One region of the Micromonospora sp. NPDC050417 genome, then DNA from elsewhere that is predicted to be linked to it. Evidence: riboswitches for the same ligand, from Rfam matches in the RefSeq annotation. Region 1 holds a riboswitch; the other holds the start of a gene.
What was found. A riboswitch is a leader RNA that binds a small molecule or an ion and turns the genes downstream of it on or off. The one in region 1 is predicted to bind cobalamin.
Positions count from the first base shown of each region.

Region 2: it holds a riboswitch for cobalamin, as region 1 does, so the genes downstream of both, ACIBF5_RS22025 (VWA domain-containing protein) here and ACIBF5_RS28645 (ABC transporter substrate-binding protein) in region 1, are expected to answer to the same signal.

Region 1 covers NZ_JBITIH010000028.1:65,336-72,450, reverse strand. Annotated here, with positions in the region: gene ACIBF5_RS28665 (SDR family oxidoreductase) at 1-832, opposite strand, end outside; gene ACIBF5_RS28660 ((2Fe-2S) ferredoxin domain-containing protein) at 1,063-1,782, opposite strand; gene ACIBF5_RS28655 (ABC transporter ATP-binding protein) at 1,779-2,546, opposite strand; gene ACIBF5_RS28650 (FecCD family ABC transporter permease) at 2,539-3,588, opposite strand; gene ACIBF5_RS28645 (ABC transporter substrate-binding protein) at 3,621-4,583, opposite strand; cobalamin riboswitch at 4,672-4,850, opposite strand; gene ACIBF5_RS28640 (class I SAM-dependent methyltransferase) at 5,220-5,978, shown strand; gene ACIBF5_RS28635 (GNAT family N-acetyltransferase) at 6,109-6,885, opposite strand.
Region 2 covers NZ_JBITIH010000017.1:64,969-72,083, reverse strand. Annotated here, with positions in the region: gene ACIBF5_RS22035 (cobyrinate a,c-diamide synthase) at 1-512, opposite strand, end outside; gene cobO (cob(I)yrinic acid a,c-diamide adenosyltransferase) at 506-1,108, opposite strand; gene ACIBF5_RS22025 (VWA domain-containing protein) at 1,110-3,101, opposite strand; cobalamin riboswitch at 3,186-3,311, opposite strand; gene ACIBF5_RS22020 (hypothetical protein) at 3,486-4,031, shown strand; gene ACIBF5_RS22015 (SMP-30/gluconolactonase/LRE family protein) at 4,093-4,983, opposite strand; gene ACIBF5_RS22010 (sugar kinase) at 5,066-6,025, opposite strand; gene ACIBF5_RS22005 (bifunctional 4-hydroxy-2-oxoglutarate aldolase/2-dehydro-3-deoxy-phosphogluconate aldolase) at 6,022-6,660, opposite strand; gene ACIBF5_RS22000 (hypothetical protein) at 6,657-7,115, opposite strand, start outside.

The DNA.
Region 1 (7,115 bases):
GAGCCAGGTAGCCTTCCGGCTCGACATCGAGCAGTTCCGCGATCCGTGGCCACATCCAGCGCCAACGGAAGAGATCTCCGTTCGCGGTGTTGTACGCCTGACTCGGCACATCGCCGGTCGTCGCCGCCCAGATCATCTGGCGGGCCAGCAGTCCGGCGTCGGTCATGTCCGTGACACCGTTCCACTGCACCTCGTTGCCGGGGAAGACGAAGGGTCTGCCCTCGGTGCGGCATAGGGCTGCCTGGACCGCCAGGGTCATTCCCATGTTCATGGCGTTGCCGACGGCATGCCCGATGATCGTGTGCGAGCGGTGCACGCTCCAGGTGAACTGGTACCGCTCGGCGGCCTTCCACAGCTCGTCTTCCTGGGCGTAGTAGAAGTTCGGCGCCGGCAGGCGGGGCTCTTCCTCGTGGAAGGGCGTGTCGCGGGTCTCCCCGGTGGCGTACGCCTCGAACGGTCCCAGGTAATGCTTGAGGCCGGTGACCAGCGCCACGTGGCGCACGTGTCCCGAGGGGCCTGCCACGTCCAGGACGTGGCGCACCATGGCGGAGTTGACCGTGATGTTCTCCGCCTCTGTCGGCATGCGGCTCCAGGCGGTGAAGAACACGTGAGTGAGGTCCAGCCCGGCCAGGGCTGACCGTACGGACTCCGCGTCCGTCAGATCGGCCTGCACGGACTCGACACCGTCCAGGGAGGTCAGGGCACGTCGGGACAGGCCCGCGACGCGCCACCCCCGCTGGGCGAGTTCGCGGCACAGGGCACGACCAGAGATCCCGGTCGCGCCGACCACCACAGCGAAGTTCTTGCCACTGTCTTCCGTTCTCACGCGCACCCCCGCGCTCCGTGACCGACACACGGAGCCGGTGTCGGTGCGCAACAGATCGACCGAGTTCTCGGCTGACCGCCCTGTTCCGTCGATGTTCTCGACGCGGCCATGCCTCGTCATCGTCGGGTCGGTGGCGGAGTCGGTGTCGAAACCCCGCAGACGTCGGCTGAAGCCGAGGTGTTCTGACTGTATCCCCAGTTCACGCCGGGTGTCGTAGATGGCGTTCACCCTGCGAGCTATCGGCGGCGTACGGCGTGCCCGGGGAGGGGCCGGTCGTGAACGAGGTGCTCGTTCACGATCCGTCCGACGAGGTCCTGGTCGACGTGTGTGTACCAGACGTCGTCGGGGTGGACGACGACGAGCGGCCCCAGGTTGCACGGGAAGAGACACCCCGTCTGGGTAAGCAGGATGTCGTCGTCGCCGAGTCCCTGCGCGCCGAGGTGTTCCGCGAGTGCGTCTGCGGTGTGGCTGGCGCCGTACGCGGTGCAGCGCGGGCCCCGGCAGACCAGGACGTGGCGCCGGTGACCTGTGATGGTTGACCAGGCGGGGCTGCGGAACGGTCCGGGGTTGCCGGACAGGGGCGTCATGGGTTGGCGCAGTGCCGTGACGACGGCGGTGACCAGGGAGGGTTGGGTGGCGAGTGGCGGGCCAACCGAAACCTGTGGTGGAGGTGCCGTGTCAGTACGGGTGGCGGCCCAGTCGCCGTAGGCGCGGCGAAGCCAGACGTCGAGGTACCGGTCGGGCGGTAGGTGGGTGGGAAGGAGAACGATCTCGAGTGCGCCAGCCGCTTGGGCGGCGTCGAGTGCGTCGTGCAGGGACGGCGCCGCTCCGTCGAGAAAGCAGGCCCTTACCGGTTCGCCGAGGGCATGCGCGACATCGGCGGCCAGTTCGTGCATGGCGTCCTGCCCACCGGTGTGGGTGACCGAGCGTGCGACGAGCAGGGTGTGTCTGGTCATGACGTCGGTGGGTGGTAGGTGATGCTCGGGCGTCCGGTGGCGGGGTGGGCGGCTACCTCGGCTCGGACGCCGAACACGTCGTGCAGCAGGGCCGGGGTCAGGACGTCGGTGGTGGGCCCCGTGGCCGCCACGGCACCGTGGCGGAGGACGACGAGAGTGTCGCAGAACATTGCCGCCAGGTTCAGATCGTGCAGCGCCGCCACGGTGGTGATGCCGAATTGTCTGACCAGGTGCAGGAGCTGTAGCTGGTGGTTGATGTCCAGGTGGTTGGTGGGCTCGTCGAGCAGGAGCAGGTGGGGCTCCTGGGCGAGGGCCCGGGCCAGTTGGACCCGTTGGCGTTCGCCGCCGGACAGGGTGCGCCAGGTGCGGTGGGCGAAGTCGGCGAGGTCGACCCGGGTGAGAGCGTCGGTGACGGCCGCGTGGTCGGCGGCGCTGTCGGACCATCGGGAGCGGCGGTGCGGGGTACGGCCGAGGAGCACCACGTCGCGGACGGTGAGTTCGAGATCGGTCTCGGCGTGCTGGGCGAGCAGGGCCATGCGTCGGGCGATCACCCGGCGGGGCAGTGTCGTGAGGTCCTCCCCGGCGAGGAGACGACGTCCCCGGTCCGGCGTGCTGAGGCCGGCGATGATCCGCAGCAGCGTCGTCTTTCCCGAGCCGTTCGGCCCGAGCAGCCCGACCAGGGTGCCGGCCGGTACCGAGAAGGAGACCTCTTCGATGATCCTGGCCGTCTGCACGGCGTAGCTGATGTCGGTGACCTTAAGCATCAGGCGTGCCCACCCTGCGCCGCAGGAGCAGTACGAACGCGGGCACGCCGAGCATGGCGGTCAGGACGCCGACCGGAAGTTCCCGAGGTTCGAACAGGGTGCGGGCTGCGGTGTCGACCCAGATTACGAAGATCGCTCCGGTCAGGACCACAACCGGTAGGTGTCGGCGGTGGTCGGGGCCGGTGAGCAGGCGGGTGGCGTGCGGCAGGATCAGTCCGACAAATCCGATCGCGCCGCTCACCGCGACCAGGGTCGCGGTGAGCAGGGCCGCGGCGCCGAGGAGCAGCCACCGGATACGGGCGACGTTGACTCCGAGCGTGGCCGCCGCGTCGTCGCCGAAGGCGAACGCGTTCAACGTGCGGGCATGTCCCAGCAGTATGGCCAGCACGACCCCCAGGACGGTTGCCGCGGAGCCGAGGTCGGCCCAGTTGGCCCGGCCCAGTGATCCGGACAGCCAGAACGTGATCTGCTGGGTGGCGTGCGGGTCGGCCACCCAGATGATGACGAATGAGGTGACGGCGGCGCAGAGCTGACTGACCGCCACCCCGGTGAGGATCATGCGGGTGGGTGCGAGTCGGGCTCCCCGGCTGCTCGCGCTCGCGATGACGAGGGCGAACGCCGCGAGTGCTCCGACGAACGCGCCGCTGGTCAGCGACCAGACCGTCGAGCCGACGCCAGCCACGATGATCAGGACCGCGCCGAGGGAGGCGCCGGAGGAGATACCGAGCAGGTACGGGTCGGCCAGCGCGTTGCGGGTGACGGTCTGCATGACGGCTCCGACGGCGGCGAGTCCTGCTCCGACGGCGGCGGCGAGGAGGACCCGGGGTAGGCGAATCTGCCAGACGATGTGGTCCCGCAGGAGCGGCACGTCGGAGCGCAGCACGCCCACGTGGTCACCGATGACGGTCCACACGGTGCCGAGCGAGAGGTCGGCGGGTCCCACGGTCACCGCAGCCCCGATCGACAGGACGAGTATCCCGGTCAGCGTGATGACCAGCACCGTAACGCCCGGGCGTGGCGCCGCCGTTGCTGGCGGCACCACGCGTCGGTCGGTACGGTGCGTGCTTCCGGCGGTCAGCGTGGTGTCCGGGTTGGCAGCGCGGCGAGCCCCTGCGCCAGGTGCTCGATGCCGAGCACGTTCCGGACCCCGGCGGTCGTCTCGGAGAACGGGATCACGACGAACCGTTTGCCGGTCACGGCCGGCAGGTCCCGCAGAGTGGCGTTGCCGGTGAGGAAGCTCTGTTTGGCGGCGGCCCGGTCCCACTCCGCGTCCACCAGGACGATGACGTCCGGGTCGCGTTCGACAACCTTTTCCCAGCTGGTGTCGCCCCAGCTACCGGGCAGGTCGGTGAACGCGTTGCCGACCCCCACCGCTGACATGAGCATTTGTGGCCCACCGCAGCAGGAGCCCACGCTCGGCGCGTCGGTCCCGCTGTCCCACCAGAGCACCGAGATGTCCTTCGCGTCCTTGACACTCGACGCGGCGGCGGCGATCCGCGTCCTCTGCGCGTCGATGAGGGAGGTGCCCCGCTCTGGTACCCCGAAGATCGCGGCGATGTCCCGGATCTCCCCGTACACGTCGTCGATGGTGAGCGGCGACGGGCGAGTTTCCTTCGGGCAGCCGGCGGGCGAGAGGTACGTACCGACGTTCAGGCTGGTGTAGGTGTCCCGCTCGCCGATCCCCTCGTCACTGAACGCGCTCGCGAACGAGGCGTAGACGAAGTCCGGAGCAGCCTCGATCAGCTTCTCCTTCGACGGGTACTCCTTCGCCAGCACGGGGATCTTCTGGTACGCGGCGGCGTACTCGGGCAGGATCGCGTCGTCGAGGTACGCGGTGCCGATCATCCGGTCCTGCAGACCCAGCGCGAGCATGATCTCAGTGGCCGCCTGGTTCATCGTCACCACCCGCGATGGCGGCTGGGCGAACTGCACCGGCACACCACAGTTGGTGAGCGTGACCGTCGTGGCCGACGGTGTCCCGGACGGTGCGCCCTGGTCCGAGGCGCAGCCGGCGACCGACACAGCGAAGATCATCATGATGGACAGCGGCGCGACAACGCGCCAGGACATACGGGGCCGCATTGCGCGCATGCGCATCAGGGACCGCCTTCCAGCACCTCGTGGACGGGTCGTTACGTGCCGTGGCCGGTCTCCTGGCTGTCGGGAAACGCGTCTCCGACCGGCCTTCCCAGGCTGATGCCCAGTGACCTCGTACGACGAGGGCCAGAGACTTCCCGATAACAGTGGCGAGGGCCGCACCGGTCTCACACCGGTTTCCCGAGCACCACGGCGGCGCTACTCTAGCGCCCCGGTCGCCGCACGCAATATGACGCACCACACCATGCTCAAGCCTCTGTTGTCGCCGGGGTCGGGTAGATCAACTTATCGACGTGTCCGTCGACCAGCCCTCGGTTCGCGTCATTCCCCGACACCTCCGCGACCCGGGACCAACCCGTCCGTCAGCAGTTGTGCGCCAGGGCACGCGCCCAAGCGCGGCGCCGTCCCGCGCAGCCTTGCCACCGAGCACGTGATCCGGGTGGTCAGGGAGAGCGTCGCTCTCACAGGTCCGGTGGCTCCGCTGCCGCCATGGCTTTCCAGCGCGCCTCCGCGTATCGTCCCGATGTATCGCAACGATACATCGGACAGTGGGCTCGACCGAACGAGGGAGCGGCGATGAGGCGGGTCGATTACGACACGGAGCTGTACCAGAACTACTCCCGCGGCCGTGCGCTCACCGAGCACCAACTGGAGGCATGGACAAGCGCCTTTGCCGCCGCGCTACCCGACCGGCGCCCGCTGGTGGGGCTGGACGTCGGGTCGGGGACCGGCAGGTTCACCCCCGCGCTGGCGCGAGCGTTCGGGCCGGTGACCGGGGTCGAGCCGTCGGTCCGCATGCGCGAGCAGGCGCAGGAGCAGGAGCAGCATCCGGGCGTGCGGTACGTGGCAGGCTCCGCCGAGGACATGCCAGTTCCCTCGGGTAGCGCCGACTACGCGCTCATGTTCCTGTCCTGGCACCATGTCCAGGACAAGCCCCGAGCGGTCAGGGAACTGGCCAGGGTGGTCAAGCCGGCCGGGAGGCTGCTACTGCGCGCGAATTTCAGCGACCACCATCCCGAGCCGTGGTGGCTGGACCACTTCCCTCGCGGCCTTGAGGTGGACACCGCCCTGTTCCAGCCGCTGCACGAGGTCATCGCGATGTTCACGGAGGCCGGTTGGCGTGTCGCCGAATTCGGCCTGGTTACCCATTTGTCCGACGGCACTCGCGCCGACATGCTCGAACGGCTGCGTTTGCGTACCCTCTCGTTCTTCGCCCAGCTCAGCGCCGATGAGGTGGAGGCCGGCCTGCGCAGCATCGAGGAGGCCGTGTCCGGCGATCCCGACGCCCCATCGCCCGCGCTCTCCGAGCCGCTGCTCACCCTCGAACGACGCTAGCCAGGTCAGAGCCAGCTTCCTGCAGGTCGAGGACGCGGGCTCTGACTCGTCGGGTGGGCATGATCGGGCACACGGCGCGTCACGGTGTGGCGTCTCGCGGCAACGGGTGGTCGCGGCCCACGTCACCACGCTAGCCAATGCGACCCTCTGCCTGCCCGTGCAGGTTCCAGTAATAGGTGCGCAGAATGTCCCCGTCGGGAGTCAGTCGTTGGGATCCGGCTCTCCACCCCAGCCGTTCGTAGAAACCGGCTGCTCCTAACGGCCCCACCGACGTCTGCAACTCGGCCCACGTCGCGCCGACGGTCCGGACGTGGTCGATGAAATGGGCTACCAGCCGCTCACCGATTCCGCTCTTGCGCCAGCCCGGGTGCACCGCCAGCGCGGTGACGACGGCGACCTGCGGAGAGGCGAACGACTCGGGTTCTGCTTGCTCTGCCTGGCGGTGGAGCAAGCGGCGTGCCCACGGGCGGAACCGCGATCGCAGCAGGCGGGCCGCAACGCGAGGCCGGGCAAACAGCGCGACGCATCCCGCGCCCGCGAGGGACGCCATCGTGCGCCGGTCCGCCGTCAGCGCGGTCGCGTGCGCGACCTGGTCGCTGGTGCCCAACAGGAATCCGACAACCTCGTCCGGGGCAGCCGCCGGGTCAATGACGACGTAGCCGACGCCGTGCCCCGAGTCGAGGAACGTGCGTTGCCAGCGACGGACAAAGCGGGCACCGAGCGACGGGAAGACCCCGAACGGTAGGAGACCAACGTGGGCACGGGACGTGGCTGGAAGGTCTTCGTCCGTCATCGGCCGCAGGACGAGCTGGCCGCGAGCTGGATCGGTTGCCGCAGATTCGGAGATCGGCAGTGATGCCGTGGTGCTGACGTCGGGACTGCTCTTGATCCTGCGGAGGAAGCGCATAACCTCGACAACCTCGATGTCAGGGCGGAGATTCGACCCGCCGCAGGTCACCCACCTCGTCTTGCTGGTACATCTCCCCGGCCCTGGGGCTTTCCCTTGAGGCACCCCGCATGCCACCACCACCGTCCTGCCTCCACGTCGGCGCAGCACGTCGGCGCCAGCGTCCGCGTACCCGCGTCCCCTGGTGTTATGCATGCTGTGAAAGCTGGCAGAGCGGCTGAACTGGTTGA
Region 2 (7,115 bases), on a different contig from region 1:
GCGTCCCGGAGCAACTGCTCGTGCCGGTCGGAGCCGACCCGGTTGAGCAGGACGCCGGCGATCCGGACCGCCCCGGTCGCGGCCGAGCCGAACGACCGGAAGCCGTGCACCAGGGCGGCGACCGAGCGTGCCTGCGCGGAGGCGTCGACGACCAACAGCACCGGCGCGTCGAGCAGGGCCGCGACGTGGGCGGTGGAGCCGAAGTCACCCGCGCCGACGCGACCGTCGTAGAGGCCCATCACGCCTTCGACCACGGCGAGGTCGGCCCCGGTGGCGCCGTGCGCGAAGAGCGGCCCGACGAGTTCCTCACCGACCATCACCGGGTCGAGATTCCGCCCCGGCCGACCTGCCGCCAGGGTGTGGTAACCGGGGTCGATGTAGTCCGGGCCGACCTTGAAGCCGGCCACCCGTACGCCACGCGCGGCGAACGCGGCGAGCAGGCCGGTCGCGACGGTGGTCTTGCCGTGGCCGGAGGCCGGTGCCGCGATGACCAGTCGGGGTACGTTCACCACTCGATGCCCTGCTGGCCCTTACGGCCGGCGTCCATCGGGTGCTTGACCTTGGTCATCTCGGTGACCAGGTCGGCGAGGTCGACCAGGTCCGGATGGGCGTCCCGGCCGGTGATCACCACGTGCTGGTTGCCGGGCCGGTCGCGCAGCGTGGTGACCACGTCCGCGATGTCGATCCAGCCCCACTTGATCGGGTAGGTGAACTCGTCCAGCACGTAGAAGCGGTACGCCTCGGCGGCGAGATCCCGCTTGATCTGGGCCCAGCCCTCGGCTGCCTCGACCGCGTGGTCACGCTCGGTGCCGGGGCGTTGGATCCAGGACCAGCCCTCGCCCATCTTGTGCCAGACCACGTTGCCGCCCTGGCCGCTCTCGCCGAGGGTACGCAGGGCGGTCTCCTCGCCGACCTTCCACTTCGGACTCTTCACGAACTGGAAGACGGCGATCGGCCAGCCCGCGCTCCACGCCCGCAGCGCCATCCCGAACGCGGCGGTCGACTTGCCCTTGCCCTGACCGGTGTGGACGGCCAGGACCGGCTGGCGGCGCCGGGCGCGTGTGGTCAGACCGTCGTCGGGTACCTGTTCCGGCTTGCCCTGGGGCATGTCAGGCCGCCTTTCCGAGAGTGTGCAGCGCGTCCAGCGGGACGCAGTCGGCGGCCAGGGCGGTGGCGAGCCGCCGGGCCAGTCCGAGCCGGATCGGCCCGGACTCGCAGTCGACGACCACCGAGGCGACGTCCCCGAGGGCGGGCAGGACGGTCAGCGGGTCCGGCCCGCTGGTCGCCCGGCCGTCGGTGACGACGACCAGCAGGGGGCGACGGCGCGGGTCACGGCGCCGTTCGCTGTCGAGGGTCCGCGCGGCCTGGCGCAGCCCGGCGGCGAGCGGAGTCCGGCCGCCGGTGCGCAGTTCGGCCAGGCGCAGCACACCGACCTCGTGGCTCGCCGTCGGCTCCAGCACCGTACTCGCCCCGGTCCCCCGGAACGTGATCATGCCGATCTTGTCGCGCCGCTGGTAGGCGTCACGCAGCAGGGAGAGGACGGCGGTCTTCACCACCCGCATCCGACGCCGGGCCGCCATCGAACCGGAGGCGTCGACGACGAAGAGCACCAGGTTCGCCTCGCGTCCGACGTGCACCGCCTCGCGTAGGTCCCCGGGGGTGACCACGCGGGCGCCGCGGCGGGCCGTGGCGAGCAGGGTGGCGGGCAGGTGCAGGCTGGTCACCCGGCCGGCCGGCAGCCGGGCGCCGACCACCCGGCCCCGTCGGGCGTACGACGGGGAGCGGCGGCCGGTGTGCGCGCCGGTGCCGCGGCCGCGTACCACCAGGGGCCGGGTCCGGTACGGCTGCGTCGCGGCGACCGGTGGTGGGCTGCCGGCGTTCGACTGCTCCGGCTGTCGCTCCGGTGCGGGCTGCTGGTCCGGGCTCGCCGGCTCCGGCGCGGGTGGCCCGTCCGGGGTGTCGTGCCGGCTCGGACCGTCCGGCCCGTGGTCGCCTCCGCCCGGCGGCGGGCCGGCGTCGGGGCCGTTCGGCGGGCTGTCGTCGGGGCCGTCGTCCGGTCCGGTCGGTGGTTCCGGCTCCGGGTCGTCGTCGCCGTGTTCGCGGAGCAGTTCCTCAAGCTTGTCCTGGTCGGTGCCGGGCGGGTCGAGCGGATCCCGGCGACGACGGTGTGGCAGCGCCAGCCGGGCGGCTGCGGCGACGTCGTCAGCGGTCACCACGTCCCGGTCGTGCCAGGCGGCCAGCGCCACGGCGGTCCGGGCGACCACGATGTCGGCGCGGAGCCCGTCGACCCCGTACTCCAGGCAGATCGTCGCGATCCGGTCCAGTTCGGTGTCGGGCAGCCGCACCGAGGGCAGCCGCAACCGGGCGCCGGCGATCCTCCGGGCGAGTACCGCGTCCTCCTGCACCCAGCGCGCCGCGAAGCCCACCGGGTCGGTCTCGTACGCGAGCCGGCGGCGCACCACCTCGGCGCGGGCGGGCGCTTCGCGGGGTGCGGCCACCGCGACCACCAGCCCGAACCGGTCCACCAACTGGGGGCGGGGTTCGCCCTCCTCCGGGTTCATCGTGCCGACGAGCAGGAAGCGGGCGGCGTGCTTGACCGAGACCCCGTCCCGTTCGACGTGTGCCCGGCCCATCGCGGCGGCGTCGAGCAGCAGGTCGACCAGGTGGTCCGGGAGCAGGTTGACCTCGTCGACGTAGAGCACGCCACGGTGGGCGGCGGCGAGCAGTCCCGGCTCGTACGCCTTGACGCCGTCGGCGAGGGCGCGTTGCAGGTCCAGGGTGCCGACGACCCGGTCCTCCGTGGCGCCGACCGGCAACTCGACCAGGGTGGCGCGGCGTCGTGTGGCCGCCGCCCCCGGCTCGTGCGGGCCGTCCGGGCAGTCGCCGTCGGGGTTGGCCGGGTCGCAGGCGAACCGGCAGCCGGGGACCACGTCGACGTCGGGCAGCAGCGCGGCGAGGGCCCGGACGATGGTCGACTTCGCGGTGCCCTTCTCGCCCCTGACCAGCACCCCGCCGATTGCCGGGGAGACCGCGTTGAGGAGCAGGGCCAGTCGCAGTTCGGCCAGGCCGACGACGGCGGAGAACGGGTACGGCGGGGTCATCGCCCACTCAGGCGCGCAGAAGCCATGCTCATGTCCCTTCCACGGGTGTCCACGCCCGCGTTGGCTGGGTGGTGCGAGCGGTCGGAGTCTCCTGACTCCCGGATCGACGCTTCCCCTCGACCTTCCGGCCCTTTCGGCCGTGGCCCGTACGTGAGAGGTCACTCCCCGGTCACAGTGGCGGGACCGCCCCGGACTCACACCGGGTTCCTCCGCGCACCGCTCTCGTTGCGCCATGCTGTCCCACCGACCGGCCCGCCGTCAACGTGAGCACCGCGACCCGCAGGAACGACTGGCTTCAGCCAGTATCCCCGTCGGGCTCGCGACGCCCTGTGGTAGGCGGCAAGCTGTTTGCCAGGTTCGACGTCGGTGAGTCACGCTGGCACGGTGAGCATGATCGGACCGGGTGCTGATCCCGCACCCCGTGCACCGGGTGTCACCCGGAGCTACACACGGCGTGACGACCTTCCGGCCGACGTTCAGCGGGACACCGTCGCGCTGGTGCGGGTGGCGGTCCGGGAGATTTCCCGACGCTGGAGCCGCACCGGAGGCGTTCAGGAGCTGTGGCTGATCCTGCCTACCGGCGCGGGCAGCGGCGACGACGAGGTGCTGGTACGGCGGGCGCCCCGTGGATCGCTGGACGGCTATCGGTACCGCGATGACATTCACCGGGCCGGCGCGTTCGACCGGGATGTGGAGGGACAACTGCCCGGCAACCGCTGTGTCGCGCTGGTGTACGGCAACGGTTGGCTGTCGCCGCGCTTGCCGTTCATGTCGAGCATCGACAGCAGTGCACTGGTCACCGTCCGACACCAGAGCGGAGTCCGGTTCAAGACTGGACTGGGGTTTCGCCGTAGCGGACGTGTCCTGCGGCGTATCCGGTTCGACCCGGAGGTCATGGACTGGCTCACCGCGCACTCGCCGAAGGACTGAGCGAACCAGCCGGTTGGTGGAGAGCCGGAACCACCGCCACAGCCAGGCGCTCGGTACGGGATCAGAATCGGATGTCCTCGATGTCCCGATCAACCGACTGGGCCGGGGCTCCGGGGACCTCGACGTCCACGGCGAGCAGGGCGCCGTCAAGCGGGCCACGCGGGTCGAGGCCGAGGTGGGCGGTGGTGACGAAGAGCCGACGCAGCCCGGGACCGCCGAGGCAGACGCTGGTGGGCTGGGCCGCCGGCAGGGGCAGCTCGCGGTCGAGGGTGCCGTCCGGGCGGTAGCGGCGGACCGCGTACCCGCCCCAGAGGGCCACCCAGAGGTGACCGGCGGCGTCGACGGTCATGCCGTCGGGTGCACCCTCGGCCCCGGCCAGCCGCAGGAACGGGGTACGACCGGAGAGCGCCCCGGTGGCCGGGTCGACGGTGAACCGGTCGACCTCGCCCCGGGCGGTGTCGGCCAGGTACATCGTGGTGCCGGCGGCGTCGAACGCCGGCCCGTTGGTGATCGTCAGCCCGGTGACCACGGGAGTCGTGCCGGTGCTGTCGTACCGGTAGAGGGTGCCGGCGCCCGGGGTGGTGTCGTACGCCATGCTGCCGGCCCAGAACCGGCCGTGCGGATCGGCGACACCGTCGTTCATCCGGGCCGGCGACGGGTTGCCGCTCTCCAGGTCGACGAGTTGACGGACGCCGTCGGCGCCGGTCAGCTCGGCGAGGCCGGTGCCGGTCGCGGCGATCCAGTCACCCGGTCGTCCGGCGACCGGTGCCACCGCACCGAGCGGCGCGCCCAGCCGGCGTGACTCGCGCAGCGGTGCCGGGGCGTCACCGGTGGTCTCGTAGAGCCGACCGGCGAGCAGGTCGACCAGGACCAGCCGGTCCTCCACCCAGCGGGCACCCTCGCCCAGTTCGAACCGGTCGTCGCTCCACGCGGTCGGCGCGGTGAGCCGCATCGTCTCCTCCTGGGGTGGTGGCAGTGGCACAACTGTCAGCACGGCCGGGCCGGCCCGGCACGTCGGTACGGGTCGAAGCGGGTCAGCGTACGGCGCTGCCCGGGGCGTGGTCGAGCAGCGACAGCTCGGCGCGGGTGGGTAGCCCCTCCCAGTCGCCTCGGGTGGCGACCGCGAACGCACCGGTGGTGACCGCCCGGTCGAGCCGGTCGGCGACGTCGAGCCGGTCGAGCAGGCCGGAGAGGAGCCCGGCGACAAACGCGTCCCCGGCGCCGATGGTGTCGAGTACCGGCACCGAGCGGGCGGCGGTGTGGACGCTCCCCCGCGTGGTGTGGCTGGTGGCGCCCTGCCCGCCGTGCTTGACCACCACCTCGGGGATCCCGGCGGCGAGCAGCGCGGCGACCGGATCGGAGTGGTCGGTCAGTACGGCGAGTTCGTCGTCGGAGGCGACCACCAGGTCGATCGAGGGCAGCAGGGGGCGGAGCGCGGCGGCGGCCCGCTCGACCGACCAGACCCGCTGGCGGTGGTTGACGTCGAGACAGACCAGGGTGCCGGCGGCGCGGGCCGCGTCGACGGCGGCCACCACCGCCGCGTACGGCTGGTCACCGAGCCCGGCGGTGATGCCGGTGACGTGCAGGATCCGGGGTCTCCGCTCGGCTGCGGCGAAGGCGGTCGGTACGTCCTCGGCGCTCAGCCGCGAGCCGGCCGACCCGCTCCGGTAGTAGGTGACCCGGCTGATGTCACCGACCCGCGCCTCGAACAGGATCAGGCCGGTGGGAGCGTCCGGGTCGACCCGGGCCAGGCTCAGGTCGACGCCTTCGGCGCGAAGGGTACGGCGAATCAGTTCGCCCGGCTCGTCGGCACCGGTCACACCGATCCAGCGCACCCGGTGACCGAGCCGGGCCAGGCCGATCGCCACGTTCGACTCGGCACCGGCGACCGAGAGCGAGACGGTGCCACCGAGCCGCAGCGCTGCCGGGGCGCGGAACGCCGCCATCGTCTCGCCGAGCGTCAGTACGTCGACACCCAGGGGCTCGCCGGTCACGACGCCGCGCCGGGTGCCTCGGCCACCGCGACCAGGAAGTCGGCGACCCGCTTGCGCAACGCGCCGAGGTCGCCGCCCCGGACCGCGTCACCGAGCAGCGGCGAGCCGACGCCGACGGCCGTCGCGCCCCGCTCCAGGTAGCTACGGGCGCTGGCCGCGTCGACCCCACCGACGGGCACGAACGGCGTACGCGGGAACGGGTCCCGCAGGGCGCGCAGGTACTCGGGGCCGCCGATCGAGGCGGGGAAGAGCTTGATCGCAGCCGCCCCGGCGGTGGTCGCCTGGACCACCTCGGTCGGGGTGAGCGCACCGGCCAGCACTGGCAGCCCGAGCCGGCCGGCCTCTTCGACGCTCGGCGCGAGAGCCGGGGTGACCAGGTAGGTCGCCCCGGCCTCGGCGGCCTGCCCGGCCTGTTCGGCGGTGAGTACGGTGCCGGCGCCGAGGGCGTAGTCGGCGCCGAGGGCGGCTCGCGCACGGCTGATCACCCTGTAGGCGTCGGTGCTGGTGAGCGAGACCTCGATCAGGTTGACGCCGTTCTCGGCGAGGGTGAGCACGGTGGCGAGCGCTGCCTCGGGGTCGTCGCCCCGGACGATCGCCAGCAGCCGGTGGGTACGCAGGGTGTCGAGCAGGTTCATCGGTGGTCGCCTCCGGGCGATCGGTGGGCGGTGAGGGTGAGCTGCCAGGTGACTTCGCCGCTGGCCGGTACGACGGCGGCGTCGCCACCGGGACCGGCCGCGTCGGTAGCGGCTTCGAAACCGGTCTCGGCCAGGTCGAAGACGGTGCCGAGCATCGGTTCGACGCCGATGCTGCGGTACGGCCGGTCGTACGGCCAGCCCCGCAGGTTGCGCCAGAGGGCGGTGGCGCGGGGCTGGTTGGCGCAGTGGAGTTCGAGGGTGAGCGTGTCCGGGCCGTCGACCACCTGGAGCCGGGCGCAGCCGATCAGCACCGCGCCGACGGCGGTGCCGTCGTCCGGTCCGAACCGTTCCAGCGGCAGCCCGGCCGGGGTGGGCCAGTCGGCGGTGTGCCACGGCCGGCCCGCAGGCCACGCGCCTTCGGGTAGGAGGTCGGCCGCCTCCGGGTAGAGCCGGGT